DNA from 3 places in the Methylocaldum sp. genome. Region 2 is predicted to be linked to each of the others. Evidence: riboswitches for the same ligand, from Rfam matches in the RefSeq annotation. Region 2 holds a riboswitch; each other region holds the start of a gene.
The links. Region 2 has a riboswitch for cyclic di-GMP ahead of ABJK70_RS06825 (hypothetical protein). Riboswitches for the same ligand answer to the same signal wherever they lie in the genome.
Positions count from the first base shown of each region.

Region 1: linked by a shared signal. The riboswitch ahead of pepA (flocculation-associated PEP-CTERM protein PepA) and the one ahead of ABJK70_RS06825 (hypothetical protein) in region 2 are both predicted to bind cyclic di-GMP.
Region 3: linked by a shared signal. The riboswitch ahead of ABJK70_RS17940 (hypothetical protein) and the one ahead of ABJK70_RS06825 (hypothetical protein) in region 2 are both predicted to bind cyclic di-GMP.

Region 1 covers NZ_JBDIVO010000136.1:146-7,277, forward strand. Annotated here, with positions in the region: partial or broken gene ABJK70_RS12875 (hypothetical protein) at 1-73, shown strand, start outside; gene pepA (flocculation-associated PEP-CTERM protein PepA) at 298-1,164, opposite strand; cyclic di-GMP riboswitch class I at 1,263-1,343, opposite strand; gene ABJK70_RS12885 (hypothetical protein) at 2,156-2,764, opposite strand; gene ABJK70_RS12890 (ExeM/NucH family extracellular endonuclease) at 2,824-5,361, opposite strand; gene ABJK70_RS12895 (S8 family serine peptidase) at 5,521-7,132, opposite strand, start outside.
Region 2 covers NZ_JBDIVO010000048.1:173-7,304, reverse strand. Annotated here, with positions in the region: gene ABJK70_RS06835 (VPLPA-CTERM sorting domain-containing protein) at 1-738, shown strand, start outside; gene ABJK70_RS06830 (hypothetical protein) at 735-863, shown strand; cyclic di-GMP riboswitch class I at 1,129-1,214, shown strand; gene ABJK70_RS06825 (hypothetical protein) at 1,327-2,235, shown strand; cyclic di-GMP riboswitch class I at 2,522-2,610, shown strand; gene ABJK70_RS06820 (hypothetical protein) at 2,725-3,621, shown strand; gene ABJK70_RS06815 (hypothetical protein) at 3,985-6,144, shown strand.
Region 3 covers NZ_JBDIVO010000256.1:31-6,205, reverse strand. Annotated here, with positions in the region: gene ABJK70_RS17945 (class I SAM-dependent methyltransferase) at 1-648, shown strand, start outside; cyclic di-GMP riboswitch class I at 1,355-1,433, shown strand; gene ABJK70_RS17940 (hypothetical protein) at 1,516-2,352, shown strand; gene ABJK70_RS17935 (VPLPA-CTERM sorting domain-containing protein) at 2,473-3,276, shown strand; gene ABJK70_RS17930 (sialidase family protein) at 3,273-4,946, shown strand; gene ABJK70_RS17925 (hypothetical protein) at 5,114-5,704, shown strand.

The sequences.
Region 1 (7,132 bases), on a different contig from region 2:
TTGGAAGCCCTGCGCCGGAGGGGGCTCGCCGGCGCCGAACTGGCTCGCGCGCGGTGTTCGAGCCCGAGGGTGAAGTTCCTCAAGAGTTGTCGCGGACTTTTAGCGACGCTGCGTCATGAGGATGATAATTGCAGCACTGGCCTCGGCCGTTCCGGCTGGCGGTCGGCTCGAGGAACCGGACCGGGATAAGCGCCGGCCCGGTTGTGACGTTCGGCCGCGCCGTCTGCTTCCGCAGTCAGCGAAGCAGATTTGCACCGAATCCTCGCCCATTCACCAAATGGGCTTGCCATGCGAGGCTCACGCAGCCAATTTGCTGGAACGGCGAGAGATGACGCTCATGCCGGCCAAGGCACTAGCGAGCAGCCAGAAGGCCGCTGGAACCGGTACCGCCGTCAGCGTGAGCGATCCATCCGCCTGGTAGAGAATGCTCGTCGATGTAACCGGTATGCCGCCGACGGAAGAGATGGCGGGAGGTGCGGTGGGGTTTCTGACGAACAGGGAGAACAACGACTGGCCGCCGCCGATGGTATCGGGATCGTATACCGCCGAATCATAGAAACTGGTGTTTCCGACGAAGGTAAATTCGCTCGAGGTTACGCCAAGACCGGAAGGAAACTGGGTGCTTACCGTGACGACCCCGGTTCCGCCCGTCACCGATCCCTTAAGAATATTGGTGCCGTCCGTGATGCCCGTGTCACCGGTTACGTCGCGATTGACGGCGTTGTCGAAAAACAGGTCCAGCGAGCCACTCAACACCTGGAAGTTGATGGTCCACAGCCCGTTGCCCAGATTCTGCGCGTTCGTGACTTGTGTTTGGAAAGCCGACTGGGTGGTCAACTCGTAAGAGACGTTCAGTTTGGGGTTGCTCACCGTGGAGGTGCCCAACTGATGGTTGGTGACGTAAGACTGGTACACGCCTGAATAGATGTCTCCCACCGTAATTTGGGAGGGATTGGCGATCGTGTCCGGTACGAGCAATGCCAGACCGCCGTCGCCCGCCGCGAAGTCGTAAGTATCGAAGGGACCGACCGCTTCGCCGGCCGAACCGCCCACGACGGTGTAGTCCGCGGTACCCACCCAGTTCGGCAAGGTTGCCGCACCGGCAGTACTTGAGAATCCGACGCCCGTCAAAGCGAGCGCCGAAATGATCTTACTTGGTTTCATCCGAATTACCTTTTCACTGTGTTGACGTTGAACTCACAGTGATGTCCGTGATTCTGCCCACAGGTGGTGAGCGGTGCCACGGTCCTCCCCATCACTCGGGAGGCGGCCCGGCGATCTCGACAAACGCGAGACCCGTGGCTTTCCGGCCCCGCCTCACGGCGGGTGTGGCTCTTCGGCAAACACGTTCAGCTGGTCCTACAGCTTGACGTGACCGGTAACCGACCTAAGCCTCCTTGCTCATTTTTTCGAAATACCCGGTCAAATTAAGCCGAGACTGTTACACGTCAGTTAATGATTGGTTAAATCTATGTAATCAATTTATGACAAATGACTCGTCGGAGACCGATTAGGTGGATTCTGTCCAGTCTCCTTCTCCATGAGCCAGTGAGCCAGGCTCAAAAAAGTGGACACCATCAATCGCGTAAATCCGGTGATTGGTGGTGGAACGAGATGGCGAAATTACCGAGACAGCCGTTCAAGGCCGAGCTTCGTGCGCAGGTGATGAGATGAGCCAGCGAGGGGAAACCATTCGTGCTGGAAGCGGCGCGGCGGCAGCGGATGGCGATAGACCGAAGGCACTCTGCCGATACGCCAGGTCGAATCGGCGGATCAGGTCCCGCTTGGTCCCCGGCCGCCTGCATCCGTTGGTCAGGCACCTCGAAAAACTTCGAGGTGCTCGTAAGCCAAGCCCAAGCCGCGTTTGGGCTTGGCGAAGAGAAAAACCGCCGGGAAGGCCTTGGTTCGGAGCCTGATCACGTTTCCGCCAGCCGTACACCGGCCCGCGTCCACACGAAGAGCCGAGCGAATTGGGACGGGTTAGCTTTGGCAACGGCTGGGATCAAAGCCTATCTTCGTAGACTTAGCGCGTTTTCATCTCGCTCGTACGGCAAAACAGGCTTGGCGGACGTCGTTGGCGCCTTCGGCTCGGGTGAATGGATTCAAGCATTCGTAGGTCGGCAATCCTTTGCCGACAAACCCGTTGGCCCAACGGCTATCTTCGTAGACTGAGTGCGCCGATCGTACAACTTTTTCGGCATGCACTCCGCACCACCAGCCCCGAGATCCCGCTGGCGAACAGCCAAAAGGCGGCCGGTACGGGAACCGCGCTGGACTGAATGCTCAAGGACAGACCGGCATTGGCGGCGAGCGGCCCCGAGAGGCTGAAGAACAATCCTTGATTGGGTTCGGACGGATTGCCCAACACGCCCAAATCAATATTTCCGGCGTACAACGCCTGGAAATTGAGCGTCGCCAGAGTCAGTGTCTGATTAGCCGGAAGATTGGGGATGCCGGGGAAGGCCGATCCCGCCAAATCCAGTCCGAGCAGGCCGCTGTCATCGCTGAAGGACGGCGAATACGTGACGCCGGTGAACTGAGCGGCGGTACCGTTCAGCACCGTGTCGAATCCGAACGCCAGCAATTCATCGGAAGCGTCCAACCCATCGAAGGGCTGAGTCAACGTTAAATCGATACTGAAGCTGTCGCCAACCAGCACGGGGGCATTCCCGACCAAATTGAGCGACACCACGGCCGAGTGGGAAGGGGCCACGGCCAATAGCCCCAGAATGGCAATTGCGAGGCGGGCTTTAAAAGTCAACATCGTTTATCTCCAGTTAGGGGAAAGGGCCGCCTCGTTGCAAGGAGGCGGCCGATCGCTGTTTAAAGGCCTGCCTTGACACGATAGGCAGCGTAGTGGCCATACCAGCGCTGGTAGTCGGCATAGGTCACGCAGCCGACGCCGTCGTAGTTAGCCTCCGCCAAGTAGCCGGATTGGCCCGAACACTTGCCCAAGGCGGAGCGGAAGCGGTTCTGGTCCGCTACGTCGACGTCGCCGTCCTTGTCGAGATCGCCCGGCACCAGCACTTCCACCACGACCGGATCGTGGTCCGACGAACGATGCGGATCGGCACTGTAGAAGCTGGTGACCTGATCCGGCGTCTTGAAGTCGGTGTTGTAGTCGAGCGCGATTGGCTCGTCCGCGTTGATGTGCCATTCCGCGACGCCCTTGACCTGATAAGTGAGCGTCAAACTGGACAGGGCATGATCCAGATAGCCTGCTTCGCCGTCGAACACGTACGAATACGCGTCCTCGCCAAGGAAAGCCGCGACCTGATTGGTAAAGCCGTTCTGTTCCAGGGTCCGGATGGGATCTTCCTTGGCGTAGGCATTCAGATCGCCGATGACCAGGGCATCGGTGTTGCCGCTCCCGGTGGGATCCGCCGCCAGCCAGTCGGCCAGGGCCTGGGCAGCCCCGGTCCGGGTCAGGTTGCAGTTTCCCTGCTCGTCGCCCACGTCCGGGTCTCCCACGTCGGTGCAAGCCGAGCCTTTGGACTTCAAGTGATTCACGACCACCGTCAGCTTCTTGTTGGACAGCTTGTCCAGGAAGGTCTGGGCCAGCGCGGGCCGATTCTTGGTGTCGATGAAATCGGGATCGACCGAGGAGTCCAGGATCGCGAACGACCCGACCGGGCTCACTTTCGCCGGCTTGTAGATCAGCGCCACGCGGATCTCGTCGGTGCCGACGATACCGGTGTCGATGAAGGCGTACTGAGAGGACCCGGCATAGACGTTGAGGCTGTCCACCAGATCCTGGATCGCCGGATAAGCATCGTCGTCGTTCTCGATTTCCATGAGGCCGATCACGTCGGCGTTCAGGCCGTGGATGGCGGGGACGATCTTGTCCTTCTGGCGGGTGAACTCGGCCGGGTTCTCGGCGCCGCGGGCCGTCGGGAATCCGCCGCCGAAGCCGTCGCCGTTGAAGTAGTTCAGCACGTTGAAACTGGCAATGCGGAGCGATCCGATGCCGGGCAACGCGGGCGGAACCGCGGGGCGCGGATTGTCCGCCACGAACAGGGGTTCCGCCGTGGGCAGCAGGCGGAAAGCACCGAAGGCGTAGCTCATCACCCCGGTCGCGCCGGTCAGCGTGTCGCCGCTCCGTAGCGTGTTGCCGGCGCTCAAGCCGGGAGCCGGGAAAATCACCGGGTCGGGATTCTGGACGTTGGAGCCGTCATCCACGAACAACCGATTCAGGTCGTTGGCCGCCGCCACCGCATTCGCCGCCGCGCCAGGCAAAGCGACGTGCGTCGGATTCCGAAGGCGACCGTCCGAGGACACCACGATCTGGCCGAAGCGGCCCAGCTGGAAGTTTTCGGTGACGGTCAAGCTCTGGGGCAAGTTGATCAGCATGCCTTCGTAGCGCTCCCGGTCGGTGGCCGATCCGTCGAAGGGCAGGGTTACGGGCGTCGCCGCCGGCAGCGGGTTTCCGCTGGCGAGTACGGTTACCGAGGAGGCGTTCAGCGTCGTCAGGCCGTTGGTTTCGGTCACGGTTCCGGTCACCCGCACCCAATCGCCCTGATCGACAGCGATAGTGGAATTGACGAACAAGCCTTCGGACGAAGCGGGATCGGCGTCGTAATCCGCCGGCTCCTCCTGAACGAAGAAGCCGCTCAATTCGGTCGCGCCCTGGAAGTCGCCCACAACAATGGCCTCCACCGTCACGGCCGCACCTGCGACGGGACTGGACAGGCCGGTACCCTGCACCGTACTGATCAGGCTGACGGAGGATGGCGGGGGCGGAGCGGAAGCGAAGAACTGCCCGGCATTGAGCGCACCGAAGGTGTTCTCGCCTGACGCCGCCCAGGCAAAGTCCTCGTAGGAAGTGCCGTTTCCGGTGAGCTGCAAGGATCCGCCGACCGGTGTGGAACTGCTTTCGCCGACGCCGATATCGGTGCTGGTGAGGCCGTTGGCAAGCCCGTTGGTGGCCGTGAAGACTCCTTCGTAACTCAGAAACTGAACGATTTGATTGGACGCATCCACCAGGGCGATGCCGTCCGGGGCGCCGTTCTGCAATCCGTCCTGGTTGTAAGCGATCGTGATCACGCCGTAGCCGGTACCGCCCAGGTCCGGAATCGTCCCGGAAAGGGTTTCGGACGTGGTCGCGGCGGGCGTGGCGTACGTGCCGCCGCCGTTGCCGTTGTAGCGGACGATTTTCCAGCCGCTCAGATCGGTGCCGGCCGGCCCCGCGATCTCGATGGCTTCGCCAGCGTCCGTCCCGGCGTTGTCGTAGTGGATTTCATTGATGAAAACCGGCGTCGCGGCGTACGCGGCAGGGCCCAGCGCCGCAAGCACCGCGCCGGTCAATACCTTGCGCATCATGTTGTTGTCCTTTTGGAATTTTGTTTCGGAGAAATCGATCACGGGGGCTTTCAACGGAAAATCTGCCGGTCCCGTAGAGCGAAGACACGGTAACGGCCGTTTGTGACCGCCGTTTGAAGGTCACGTGACAGTTTCCGAAACGGAAGCCCGTTCGGAGATTGGTTCAGGACAGGCCTGTCGAAGGACTTAATCAGAGATTCCTTATGGAATAATCCGTTTCGTCACGAGGCGACCAAGCCAGAGCATCGCGCCCATGACCACCATGCCCCATTGGGGTAGCGTGGGAATATCGCCGTCGTTGCCGGATTCAGGCGGGAAAGCGTCATTGACCGTGGTCGACGCGCCGGCGCTGTTGTTTGCGGAATTCGGATCGGCTGTCGGACTGCTCAGGCTGACGGAATTGACCAGGCTGCCGGCGGCGACGGGCTGAACGTTGATGAAAGCGGTGCCGGCTCCGCCATTCGTCAGCGGACCCAGATCGCAGCTTACGACCCCAGTGCTGTGCGTACAGTTGGCCGAGGCGGATAGAAAAACCGCACCCGAGGGAAGCGCATCAGTCACCGTGACGCCTTGAGCATCCGCGGGACCCGAGTTGATGACGGTGATCTGATAAGCGAGCTGAGCACCCACAGCGACCGGGTCGGGACTATCGTTCACGGTGACCGCAAGATCGGCGGCGGCAGTCACCGTGGTGTCGGCCGAGGCCGCATCATTGGCCGGATTCCCGTCCGGCGTGGCGGAAGCGGCTTGGATAGTATTCTGAATGGAACCCGCGGCATCGGCCCGCACGCTGATCGTTGCGTTGGCGGAACCGCCGGACGGGAGGTCGCCGAGGTTGCAGGTGACCGTACCTGCCAGGTGGGAACAGCCGGGAGACGCCGAGAGGAAACTCACGCCGGCCGGAAGTGCGTCGGTCAGGCTCGCTCCGGCCGCCACAGCGGGGCCTTGGTTGGTCACGGTGGCGGAATAAACCAGTTCGCCTCCTTGAAGAACGGGGTCCGGATTGTCCGACAAGGTGACCGAGAGATCCGCGGCGTTCTCGATGAAATTCCAGTGGAGGACGATGGTGCCATAGGCGCCGTTTTTGCCGTCCATGGCGATTTGGTAGGTCGTTCCGGGCTGCACGGCCAAACCGACCTGGCTCTGAGGCCCGCCGCTGTCGTCGCTGGAAGCTTTTGCCGCCAAGCCGTTGACCGCCGTTCCGGTGTAGACGGCCAGCAGGGTATCGACGGCGCTGCCCGAGGTATCCAGCGCCAGTTGGCCCGAGCCGGGCGAGGTCCATGTCCACCAGACGGATTTTCCGCCGGCGTTCCCGGCGTGATTGGGCTCCCCGGCCTCCTTGCTCGCGAACTCGTTCGAGCCGTTGGTTTGCCCCGAAGCGCCGCTCAGCGCGATGCGGTTCGCGAAGCGGTCGTTGGCGGGGGCCGGAAAAAGGCCCGTGAAGTCTATGCGCGGCTTGGTGATGGGAGCCGCAGGCCGGGTGTCGGTGACCGCGATGCCGTTCCCGGTCAGGCGGGCGACGGTCTGATCCAGCGTCTCCGAAGGGAATGCCGCACGCAGCACGGCCACCGCGCCCGCAGCATGAGGCGTGGCCTGCGATGTTCCGCCGGCGATCCAGCCGGCGGCGCTGATCATTGCGCCCGGCGCCAGCAAGGTCAGAAAAGACGCCGTATTGGAGAAGCAGGCCACCTTGTCCGCTGCGGTAGTCGCGTCGGTGCAGACGGACCAGGCTTTTTGGCCCTGGTTCGCGTCGTACACCGCGCCCACCGAGACCGCCTCGGGCGTGCACGCCGGCATGGGCAGCCCGTCCAGG
Region 2 (7,132 bases):
GCTACCGATGGGGGAACCGACGGCTGGGTCTATGGCGGTATAAACAATCCGACCTATCCGACGGTATCGCCGGGTTGGGTGGGAACCGCCAGCCCGACGACGCTGCCGTTCGGTTACACCGGTTCTTCGGCGTTGAACTGGGCGGCCGAACTCCATAACGCGGGTGATTCGCTGGAAATTTCCAGGGCAGATGCGCAAGCGAGATATGGCGTTGCAGCGGATATCGATACAGCTAGAGGCGCCTGGCTCGACGCGGGAGCAACCCCTCAGGGCTGGTCGCACACCACCGATATCGGGTTGTTGATGTCGCACAGCGATGCTTATGTCACGCTGAATCTCTCCGCCGTCAATTCGGAAATTGCCAACTTCGGGATTACGGTATTTACCGGTATGGACACCGGTACCGGCTATGAGAACCATCAGGCATGGAATAGCCCGATTCAAGGCTTAGATTTCACCGCGAGCGATCCGTTCGGCACCACCGGCGTAACTTATTTGACCCACGATTCAACCGTCGACGGGGTCAACGGTCTGACCTTCCTGGCGGAGGCCGGTCAGATTTATTCCATTTATCTGGGCGGTAGCGGCGGAGCCAATTGGAATCAAAACAAGGATCTTTACGTCTTGAACATCACGTCTTCTCCGGTTCCGATACCGGCCGCCATTTGGCTGTTCGGCAGTGCTTTGGCCGGGATGGGATTCGTCGGGCGGCACAGACACAAGGCCGTCGCCGCATGATGCGGGACAAGGCGGTCGAGCTTGCCTTCGAGGCTGGGCGCACCATGTGGCATGCGCCGGTGTCGGCGATATCCGGCCGTTTCATCGCCTCGGCCTCAGCCGATCGCCGCTTTGAAACGGTGTAGTGAAAGAGCTGGCTGACTGACCCTCCGGATGATTTGGGTCGCCACATGCTGGAATACCCGCACTACAAACATGGGATATCCCGCAGCTTCCGTTAGGTTCGTCATAGAAATGGCGCTATATCAACGGTTTACCTCAGGCGCGCTTATTGCTCTTGGGGTATCGGCCGGTTCGACCGAATTCCGGTTCGAACGCGCTTTGTGCTACGGAAAACCGGAAAACCATTGCCGGGGAAGGGGAGCGTAGACCGTAGCGGGGCGGAGTCCCTTTTGCACCTGCCACTCCCGCCGCGAGGCGGGTTCGGAAAGCCACGGGTCTTGTGAGTTTGATCCCAAGACGGCCGGGCCGCCTCCCTCGGTGATGGGGAGATCGGAGCGCCTTCCGCTTTTGACGGGAGCGCTGCGGACATCGCTGCCTATGTGAAAACAAAGACCAACTCCATAGAACAGCACGAGGTAATTTCCTATGTCCAAAAACAAAAACAAACTGACCAAAGCGGTGGCCATGGCCCTCGCCGGTACCGTCTTGTCCGTAGGCGCCGTTTCCGGCGCCCAGGCGCATACGATGTACAACACCTTCACCACCACTGAGCTGTCCGCCACCGACGGCTGGAACTATGGGGGTATAGGCAATCCGACCTATCCGACGGTATCGCCGGGTTGGGTCGGAACCGCCAGTGCCACCACGCTGCCTTTCGGCTATGCCGGTACGTCTCATCTGAACTGGGCGGCCGAGCTTCACTCCGCGGGCAACACGCTCGAAATCTCGAAAGCAGATGCAGTAACGCGTTACGGCTTCGCCGCGGAAATCGATACCGGCGCCGGGGCCTGGCAGGACGCAGGCGTCAATGGCAGCGGAGTTCCGACAGCCAACGGGCCGACCGGCTGGAGACATCAGACCGATATTGGCTTGATCAAGGCCGAAGAAACTATGTGGGTAACACTGAATCCCGTGGTGGTTACGGGAACCGGCTACGACATTCAGAACTTTGGCATCACCGTCTTCACCGGCATGGACTCCGGTACCGGCAGTTACTCTCATCACGGCTCCTGGAACTGCCCCGGATGCACACCCGCGAAACCTTACGAAGCCGATAACCCGTTCGGCACCGTAGGACTGAGCTACTTGACTCACGATGGCACCGTCGACGGTGTAGACGGTTTGACCTTTCTGGCCCTGGCCGGTCAGGTTTATTCCATCTACCTGGGCGGCGCCGGCGTGGGGAACTGGAGTCAGAACATCGCGGAGTACAGCTTGAATATCAGCACCGCACCGGTTCCGGTCCCCGCGGCGGTTTGGCTGTTCGGCAGCGCCCTCGCGAGTTTGGTCACGCTGGGACAGCGCCGCAAGAACGTCATGGCCGTTCCCGCCTGAAACAAGACCTCGACGTATGTACACGCCTTCCTTTCCGCGCTCTAAGCGGGGAACTTTTGTGTGGAATCACCCATGAGACTGCGTGATTTGCCACGTCGGTGGCGTTTGCATGCGATTTATCTGTTTGATTAGCAATGATTATTTAGTGGCATATTTATTGTTTCAGCAAAGGCCGGGTCCGCCGCTTAGGGGGCTCATAAAAAGACGCGATACACACGGATTCGCAAGGAATCGGCTGGCAGGGATCGCCCGAGGGATCTTTGTCGGGATGGACCGCCGTTAGGTCTGTCCGAATCGCCACACCCGCCGCGAGGCGGGGCCGGAAAGCTTCGGGTCTCGATGCTATGGAGTATTCGAGACGGCCGAGCCGCCTCCTAGTGTGATGGGGAGGACCGCGGCGCAGCTCCATTGGGTACGGTGAAGCGCCGCGGACATCACTGTTAACGAGCTTTTGGACGACCACTAACAGTGACGAGGACGAATCATAGTATGAAAACCACGGCAACAATACTGGCCCTCGCGGGAATGCTCGGGGGAACATTGGTCGCTGCGCCCGAGGCTCACGCGCACGCCACGTTCAACATCGCCGGTTACGGCGACGGCACCGGCGGCAGCATCAACGGCGCCGACGGAATGCCGGGCACCGACGCGAGCGGCGTTTGGACCAACGGCGGTGTCGGCTATACCGGGAGTTTGCCCGTCATGTGGTATGCGGGCATGCACAGCGCGGCGGCGGCCGGCCGCACCATCGAGACCGGCACGCCCACATCCACCAACGGCAGCAGCCTGCAGCGGCAGATTGCCAACTATAACAACAATAACGATCCCGACCTTCCCACGGATCGAATGCTGCGGGTCGGCGGCCTTTCCTGGTCCGATCCCGACAACGGCGGACAGGGTTGGGGCCATGGAGCGGACTTCGGCCTGATCCATTGGTCCTGCGGCGGCAGCGCCCAGGGCTGCGTGGATGCCGGAGTATCGCAATTCAAAATCACTCTGGCGGACGACCTTGCCGACGGCGGCGCCAACCTCAAACTCGGCTACGCGCTTTATGGCGGCTGGGATACCGGTGCCGGCGCTTCTAGGCACGATACCTTCTTTACCGATCCGACCCCGGTAAACAATCCGCTGGGCTCCGACGATCTCACCCTGCTCGGTTGGGGCGTGGCATCCTCGGTCGGCGAGACCTTGTCGCAGGTATTCGACCTCGACACCACTTATGGGGGCGAATACACGATCATCATAGGTGCCTTGGGCGGCGTAGCCGGCAATTATCAATTGACAGTCCAGCCGGTTCCGATTCCCGCTGCCGTATGGCTGTTCGGCAGTGCCTTGGTTGGCGTATTTACCATCGGCCGCCGGACTTCGAAACCGACTCCGGCATAACTTGGCAACCAGAGAGGCAAGAGTGCCCGGGTGGAACGATCTCCCGGGCTCATCCGATCGATCTGGCCATAGAGCATTGATATGTCCCGGCTCATCCGAACACGGCAGACGCGTGCTCAAAGCGATGCCGGAGGCCTTGGGGTTGATGACCGGTTTCGGCGGGTGCCGTAACCATTCGTTTAACAATAATTTCAACGTAGTGACAGGGCCGTCCAATGCGGGCGGTGTCCGACACCTCCTCGCGACCAAGGTTTCGCAACGGCCGAGCAAGGCTCAGCGGTTCGCGCGTTGGTCGTCCATAGGAGTGGGATCGCCGTCTGTATAGCTACGTTCTTCCAATAAATCCGATCCTGGTACGAGTCCGTGAATAAAAATACGTTTCCACTTTTGGCGGCGCTGGCGCTCATGCTTGGGGGTACGGTCGCCTACCTGCTGCTTACCGATACCGAAGTTTCCAAGTCGGAGCTGGTCACAGGCCACGGCGATGTCGAAACCCTGAAGAACGCGTACAGCCGCTGGAAAACCGCTTATGAAGCTGACGGCGGCGATCGTTTTCTGACCATCCCGCTCGGTTATTCGAAAGCCTTATCCGGAGAATTCAGCCGGGCGCAGGGACGCATGCGGCTCGACCTGCTGGAGGGATGGGTGACGGTCGAAGTCAGCGGACTCGATGCGGGAGGCTACGAGGTTTGGCTGGTCGATAATAAAACCGGCTGGCACAAGGCGGGCGGACAGGAGAAGGCCAACGCCATGCAGAGGCTCGGCCGTCTCGAACCGAACAGTGAAGGGAAACGGATCTTGAAGACCCGTCTCGACGGCTTGGCCATGAGCGGATTTACCCTGGATCTGGTTGCCATTACCCGAGAGGAAGGGAATCCTGAAGAGGGGGGCGTGCTGTTCGGTACGCCGGGCTTCATGCAGAGACTTTATTACGGCGACAAGCCCTGGACCGTGACCCGTGTGGGCAACTTGCCGAGCACTCCCCAGCAGCATAGCGGTGGCGCGGCGAAGCCGTTCGACTTCATGCTGCCCAAGCTCGCTCACGCCGATGCCAGAGAGCGGAACGATCTCGATGCGGTTCTCGGCGCGGAGATTGCCCGAGGGCGGGAGATTTTTCTGAACGAAACCTTCGGCGGCAACGGACGCACCTGCGCCACCTGCCATCGGCCGGACAACAATCACACCATCGACCCGAAATACATCGTCAAGCTTCCGAAGGACGATCCCCTGTTCGTGGCCGAATACGACCCTGCGCTCAAGGACTTGGAAAAGCCGCAATTGCTGCGTCAACTCGGCCTGGTCCTTGCCAATGTGGACGGCTTCGACCGGCCCGGCGTCATGCGCAGCGTGCCTCATACCTTGGCCCTGGCGGCGTCGATCGGCACGGAAACTCTGGCGGACGGCGGCGAGTTCGAGGAAGACGCGAAATTTGCCAACGCCATTGGCTGGTCGGGGGACGGCGCGCCGGGAGACGGCTCCCTGCGGCTGTTCGCGCAAGGCGCCATCGCCCAGCATATGACCCGAACGCTCAATCGGGTTCCGGGTGTCGATTTTCGTCTGGCCACCGACGAGGAATTGGACGCCCTGGTCGCCTATATGCTGTCCCTGGGGCGCAGCGAGGACATCGTGCTGGCTGACCTGACGTTCACCTCTCCGTTGGTGGAGCGCGGCAAGCAGCTGTTCGACACCAAGGAAAATCCCGTCGACGGCAGTGGCAATCCGATCTTCGGTCAGACGGCCAATTGCAATGGCTGCCACCAAAATGCCGGTGCCAACAGTTCGACCACCAAGAAGAATCCGACGCGTGACAGCGGCGTGGAAAACATGCGGGATCAACCGGCGCACCTGGTCGATGCCAGCATTCCTTATGATGGGGGATTCGGCAAAGAGGAGCACCACGCAAGAATCGACTGCGGTCCCGACTACGACCAGCCCTGCTACGGAGACGGGCGGTTCAACACCCCGTCATTGGTCGAAGCTGCGGATACGGCGCCTTTCTTCCACAACAATAGCGTCAGCACGATCGAGGAAGCGGTGGCCTATTACAACACCGATGCGTTCAATAATTCGCCCGGCTCATTGACGTCGTCCGGCAAGAACCGGCACGTCAAGCTCGACTCGTCCCAGGTCGTCGCCGTCGCGATGTTCCTGCGAACCATCAACGCGCTCGAAAACATACGGAGTTCCAATCGGATGGATCTGCAAGCGCAGAGCCTGAGCGACCGGAGCGCGACAGACATCATCCGATTGGCGGCGGCCGACACGAAGGATGCCATCGAGGTTCTGACGGAGGGTACTTTGATCGTATATCCTGAGGCCCTGACGCATCTCCGTCAGGCGCTGAAGCTTGAGAGGAACGCCGCTTCCGGCCGCGCCAAGGGCCAACGCAATGAGCTGCTGGCTAGAGCCGTCCAGCTCAAGGAAAAAGCGCGCGACTCGATGGTAGCCGGACCGCAAGAAGCTTTTCCGGTTCCGGAGACGGATCGTGGTCCCTCCAGGGGGAAGGGGTCGAGAAAGAAGTAGACGAGAGGATGCCGAAGGACGATCCGTCGGGGTTGCCGGGCGACTGGGCTAACCCTGGGGACTCGTCCTTTCGGGCGTAGGTTGCCTATCCCTAAGTACATTCCGCAAATATTTGCGGAGTCTCGATAGATTGGCTTGATTGGCGGGGTTGTCCGGCAGGTTGCCTATGCCGCAAGACTTCCCTGAATGTACTTAGAGCGATTTCCATCCCGGTGTACGGATTCGTTCCAGGAGGGGAGAGCGTAGGTCGGCAATCCCTTCCCAATCGCAAACGGCATCTCTGGGAGCGCCAGAGCTGCCCTTCCGACAAAGCCCTTCGCCGAGCCGATACGTCGGCAAAGGATTGCCGACCTACAGGGTGCTACAGTCGTAGGTCGGTAACCCTTTGTCGACGGGCTTTGTGTCGGAAATCGTCGCCTTGGTGTTCCCGGAGACGCCGTTTGCGATTGGAAGGGGCCGATTAAAGGCCCGTTTGCGATTGGAAGGTCGCGACTAAAGCGACGTTTGCGATTGGAAAGGATTCCCGACCTACGGGGGCACGGTCGTAGGTCGGCAATCCCTTGCCGACGAAGACGCCGTTTGCGATTGGGAGGGATTCCCGACCTACTCGCGAGTGCCCGTACAGTCGGTATGAAAATGCCCTAGGTAAATCCATAAGCCGATGAGCCAACGTAGGCAGATCCTTTGCTTTCGAGTTATTCAGCCCCGAATCACGGGGACACGCTTCGCACAACGAAGTTTCTCCCGAGCTATTTATCCGACGGCAGCTAAGACATGGTCAGGAAGTGCCGTATCTCGGACCCTAGGTTCCGGGAATAGGAATGTAACAAAAATGTTCGATTTGATGTGTTACAAGGCTTATCGCTTAGCAGAAGTTTTTATCGCGGACATTCAAGCGTCGAAGGAAAAGAACATTAATCGCAGAGTGGGTTAAGGCCTCGCAGCCTAACCGACTTTACAAAAATCGAAACCGTATTGAAGGCCATTT
Region 3 (6,175 bases), on a different contig from region 2:
CTCGATTCCGGCCTGATAATCGATCTGGGTTGCGGAAGCGGAACCTGGGCGAGGAAACTGCTGGAGCACGGATATTCGGTTTTGGGCGTCGATGTTTCCGCGCCGATGATCGAACTGGCCCGGCGTACAGCGCCCGAAGCACAGTTTCAAACCGCATCGCTGTACGATGTGGACTTCCGCCCTTGCGCCGCGGTCACGGCCCTGGGCGAAGCCCTGAACTATTGTGCCGACGGAGCGCCGTCGGAAGCGCGCCTTGACCGCTTGTTCCGGAACATCGCTTCCTGTCTGCCGAAAGGCGGCGTTTTCGCATTCGACATCCTTGTCCGCTCGGACGGCGAACCCATGCACTATCGCTCCTGGCGCAAAGGGCCGGATTGGGCGGTGTTGGTGGAGATATCCGAACAGCCGCAGGAAAACCTGTTGATTCGGGACATTACCGTGTTCAGGAAAGGCGGCCACGGCTACCGCCGTTCCGAGGAGCGGCACCGGATCGGCGTTTTGGGCGGCGCCCAAATCGAACGTCTTCTCGCCGGCGCCGGTTTCGAGGTGACCGTCTCACCCCATTACGGCCGCCATCCTCTGGCTCAACGACGCTTGGCATACATCGCCTACAAGAGATCGGATGAAGGACTGCGTCCTGAAGGATAGGCACGAGAACCGAAGAAACCAAGGTATCTTCAAGCACGCAGCGACCGTTTGTGCGGCCGGCAAATGATGCTGATTTGGCGGCCCAGACGAAGTCCAATAATCCATGGTCCGCTGAACGTAGTCCATGGATTACAAATATCGGGAAATATTCCCGCAAAAGCATGAATCACGCAGTTTGTCCCGAATATCCCTGGTGTATTTGTCGATTGCCATCGAATAATTACGTTGTATGCCTTAAGCCTTGCGGGATTTCACAGGACAGACGATTAATGTCAAATAAGACAACAGATTATGATGATGTCATGCGCATTGAATTGCGGCATTTAACCTGCTCCCCACATAATGCGGTATGTCGCGCATTGATATCCGCCATGGGCGCCGGGATACCTACGCATTAACGATACATTTGTTAATGCACTGATACTCGCTGCCTCTTTCCCGTGACATGCCTGTAAATTGGCATGTGTTCCCAGGTAAATTACGCTTTGCTTCCACCGTTCCCCGGTATTTTCAAATTACAGCTTGTTAGTCTCGGAATACCCCTGCTCACTGGCACGGTATCTGCTTTAGCAGCTTGACTTGCCCGATAAGAACGCCAGTTTTCGAGCCTTATTGTCATTGTCATTTCGGCGGTTCTTATCAGCGACGACTGGCGGTTGGGCGCATGCCTGTCCGTTGGCCCAGGATGATATCGGTCTCAGGGACGAGACGCCTTCGCCACCTCCGCCGCGAGGCGGACTCGGAAAGCCGCGGGTCTTGGTATTCAAGACAGCCGGGCCGCCTCTCCTGTGAGAGTTATTCAAGGGCTATGGATTTCTCGAGCCTGCCGCACAACCTCTCGATGTTTCAAATCACAGGAAAAAATCCATGCAAAAATTTGGGGTCAAGAAAATGCAGATCCGACAGACCATTCTCGCAGCGGCTGCCCTGATCATGGCCAATTCGGCCGATGCCGGTGTGTTGCACGGGGGAACTTTTAGCGTTACCTATGCCAACCCGAACAACCTGTTGGAAGGACTAACCATCGGTCCTGGCGGGCTAACCGAATATTATGTCGCGAACTTCTTTCCCAAGGCGGTGGCCGATACTTACTCGACCATTGCGGATATCATAACGGTGCCCACCAACACCTACCCCGCGCCGTCAACGCTCGAATACGTCGTCAATCCCGCCGATCTGACCGGCACCGGAATTCCAACGGGCGCCGGCGGCCGCGCCAACAAGCCCACCACGTTGACCTGGGACGCCAGTCAGGATGCTTTGGTCGACTCGTCCGCCTTTATCGCCAACGGCCAGATCGGGTTGAACGGTGTCGTGATGACCCGTGGCAGTTTCACGGGTACATTGACGTCCGGAGATTACACCTTCGAATACAACGCGAGTCGAAATGACGGCGTCAACAGCGGCTGGACCTTGTGGAACAACACGAGCTTCAGAACGTCCACTTACGATGCCCGCAACATCAGCGTTACCACCAATGGCGATGAATTGCTCATGACCGGGGAACTCTGGTGGTCACCCAATATGACCGCTTTCCTGTTCGGCGGCGACGGCTCGAACTCCGCCGGTAAAGCCGCTACCTTCACTCTGGTTTCGCCTGCCGTGGTTCCGGTGCCGGCAGCGGTCTGGCTGTTCGGCAGCGGCTTGTTAAGCCTGCTGGCCGGCGCCCGCCGAAAGTCGGTCCAGGCGGCTTTATCCGCTTGATCGCCGAATAGAGGCCGTCGACCCGGGCTGCCGAGCCGCCCGGGGAGCCGTCTATCGCGTTTATCCGGCCAATCGGCCGGATAAACGCTCCCACCTTCGACCTGTTACGGACTTATCCTCATGACTACACGCCACCGACTCTCGCGATTCGGCAAAACTCTTGCACCCTGTTTGACATTTCTAGCCGCATGGTTGGCATTCCTTCCGGCAACGGCGACCGCCGCCACCGTTTCCGGCGGCGCATTGATCATGAACCTGGACCGGGATGCGCTGGCCGCCGCCGTCTCCTTGGACGCGACCGATGCGCCTTCCATATATCTGGAGGAATTTTTCGATGCACAAGCCGCGGCGGTGCGCAACAACGCGCAAATTTTGGAAGATCATATAGTGCCGGGCGTCGGCGAAATCCCGGCCACGGGTCTCGAATTCGCCGTCAACGGCGCTACCGTCGACGTCCCGGTCGGCCGGAGAACCAAGCCGACCACGTTGACGTTCGATCCGGGCGATTTCGCGGGCAGCGTCACCGGCGCGATCGGTCTTGGCGGCGTCAGCCGTTTCCGGATCGATACCGGATCGCCGAGCAACCGCATCGTCTCCGGAGACTACACCCTGGAATTCGACGCGGCCAACATCGATGCCGAGACCGGACGCTCCGGCTGGACGCTCTATAACCATTATTCTTTCCGGTCGGAATCCTTCAACTTGTTCAACGTGGCGATGGGGCTCGACCCGAATTCGTTCACCCTGTCGGGCGAACTCGGGGTCGGGCCGGGATGGGAGCATTTTGGCGGCACCGTGGGCGCGATCGTCGGCGATTTCAGTTTTCAAACCACCGTGGTACCGGTTCCGGCCGCGGTGTGGCTGTTCGTATCGGGTCTCGCCGGATTCGGCCTGTTCGGCAGATCCCGGAGTTACCGCGCATGATACGGTCCGGTTTACGCAATCCACATCCGGGACGGCATGCCGCGGTGTGGTCCGGATGGATACTGGCGTTCGCATGCGCCGACGCCGCAGCGACGCATTCCGCTTTTGGTCCTTACATCAGCATCCAGGTCAACGTCGACGCGGCCGGTCAAAACATTACCGGCGATGCGGCCAACGAGCCCACCATGGCGATCAATCCGCTGGACCCCGGCAACATCGTCATCGCCTGGCGTCAGTTCGACTCCGTGCAGTCCTCCTTTCGCCAAGGCGGCTGGGCGCATAGCCAGGATGGCGGTTCCAGCTGGACCTTTCCGGGATCGTTGACGCCTGGACAAGGCCGAAGCAATCCGGTCATCGATGTGGATGCTCAGGGGAACTTTTACTTTCAGAGTCTGCGTTTCGACGAGCAAGGCATCTATATCGAAGACATTCAAGTCATCAAGTCGACCGACGGCGGGCGCAGTTGGCAAGAACCGGTATTCGCCCACGGACGAGGCGGCGACAAAGGCCAGCTCGCGGTAGACCGTAGCGGCGGAATCGGCGATGGCCATGTCTACGTCAACTGGCGCGAAACCGGCGATGACTACTGTTTCACCCGTTCCATCGACGGCGGAGCGAGCTTCGAACTGCCGGTGGGGATTCCCGGTAACCCGAGTTTCGGCACCATGGCGGTGGGGCCGGAAGGCGAGTTGTATATCGCCGGACGGCTCGAACCCAGTGAATGGGACGAAGAGACCCAGAATCGAAACCACTACCAGCACATTTTCTCGAAGTCCTTGGACGCGCGAGATCCGGATTCGATACCCACCTTTACGACGCAGATCCTGGATATCGGCGGTCCCGCTCCTTTATTCAATTTTCGAAACAATCCGAATCGGTACGGTCCCATAGGCGACGTTCAAGTCGACGTCGACCGATCCAACGGGCCGTTGCGCGGCAAGGTCTATGTGCTGGCGACGGTGGATCCGCCCGGCGAAGACAATCTGGACATCAAATTCGTCCGAAGCAGCGACGGCGGCGAGACCTGGTCGGCGCCGATCAGGGTCAACGACGACGAACCCAATAAAGATTCGTGGCAATGGTTCGGCATGATGGGGGTAGCTCCGAACTCGCGCATCGATGCCGTTTGGTACGACACGCGCGATAGCGGCAGCTATAACGTCTCGCGGTTGTATTACGCGTATTCATGGGACGGCGGCGCAACGTGGAGCAAAAACGTTCCGGTCAGCCAGCCTTTCGATACCACGATCGGCTATCCGCACGCTTCCCAAAAGATGGGGGACTATTCGACCCTGGTTTCCAGGAGGGACGGCGCAAGCGTTGCCTATACCGCAACCTTCAACGGCGAGCAGGACGTGTACTATCTGAACGTGTTTCCGGACTGCAACGAAAACGGCGTGTCGGACGTTCTGGATATCGAACAAGGCCGGGCCGGTGACGCCGATGCCGATCATATTCCCGATTCGTGCGAAACGACCCCGCTGGCCGGCGATCTGGACGGCGACGGGGATATCGATCGCCTGGATATCGACCTGATCCTCGCCGTGCGGAATCAATCCGCGTCCGGTCCGGACGATCCCCGCGATATCGACAAGAACGGTACGATCGACGCGCTCGATGCCCGCAAGCTGACCTTGTCGTGTACCCGTCCTCGGTGCGCAGCCGAGTGAGGCATGGATACCTCGCCCTATCCATCGACGGAAACTCGGAAAACCCGGTTTCTGCCCATGGTTCGCGTCGTCGACGAGCGATCGTTCGTCCTGAACTTGGCCAAGAACCGGATCGGAGTTTCCCGAAATCTTTCCCTCAAGGAACTCGTTAACAGGAAACTATCAAGATGCTCGACCGTTACTGTAAGCCTTTAATAGCTGCGCTGTTGCTGTCCGCATCGGGACTCGCCGAGTCCGCGATCACACTGGGGGTCATGCCGGTGGGCCGAACCGGGTGGTCGGTCGCGGTCGGCATCACGATATCCGGACTAGGCGCCGGCGAAGCGCCCTCGCTAGGCAGCTACGATCTGGATCTCAATTTCGATAGCAGCCATTTGGAATATGTCGGTACCAGTTTCGGCGATCCGGTGCTAGGGGACGAACTGGATGTTCTCGATTTCGGGGCAAACGTCACTTCGGTCGGGTCAAGCGGTAGCGGGGTGCTGAACCTGTTCGAACTGTCCTTTGATTCGCCGGAGGACTTGAATACCCTGCAGGCCGACAGTTTTACCCTGGCGGTAGTTAATTTTAATTTCCGGCAAGCCGGCAGCAGCCCATTGAGACTGGCCGTCAACGCACTCGGCGACGCGGACGGAAATGCGTTGACGGCCAACGTGTCGTCCGCGACCGTCGCTCCGGTCCCGCTGCCCTCCGCGTTATGGCTGATGGCCACCGGTTTGGCCGCGGTTTTTCGCGGCCGGGCGCATACAACGAATTGATCGGCTCTCAGCACCGAAGATAGGTGTTTATTAACCCGGCCTATAAATATAGGTCGGGTTAATCCGGGGCAGGGATGCCCCGGCGCGGCGACAAGCCGCGTGAGCCCAGGCCGGGCGTGTACCGGCTTGGGCGGCGGCCCTAAATACCAGGAGGGTATTTACGGGCCTGATCAATAAAGGACCGCACGGTTTGTTTCCGAGCCAGCCGGGCAACCCTGAATCTGCGCGCCCGCCGGTAGCCGAATCGGCACCGGGCGTCACAGATGGACCTGGAGAACAGGCTGGACAAGAACTACCGGGAACCCGGCTCCGGAGCGGATGCGCGGGGCATGAATCCCGTAGCCGGCGTGCGCCTGGAGTTATGAACGGCCGGCCTGACGGCGAGAACGCCGGAACTCCCCGCCCAAAGGCGGATAGGAAAATCCGGCGTCGTCGTGACCGCTCCCGCGGAGATGCGTCGGCAGCCTGCAA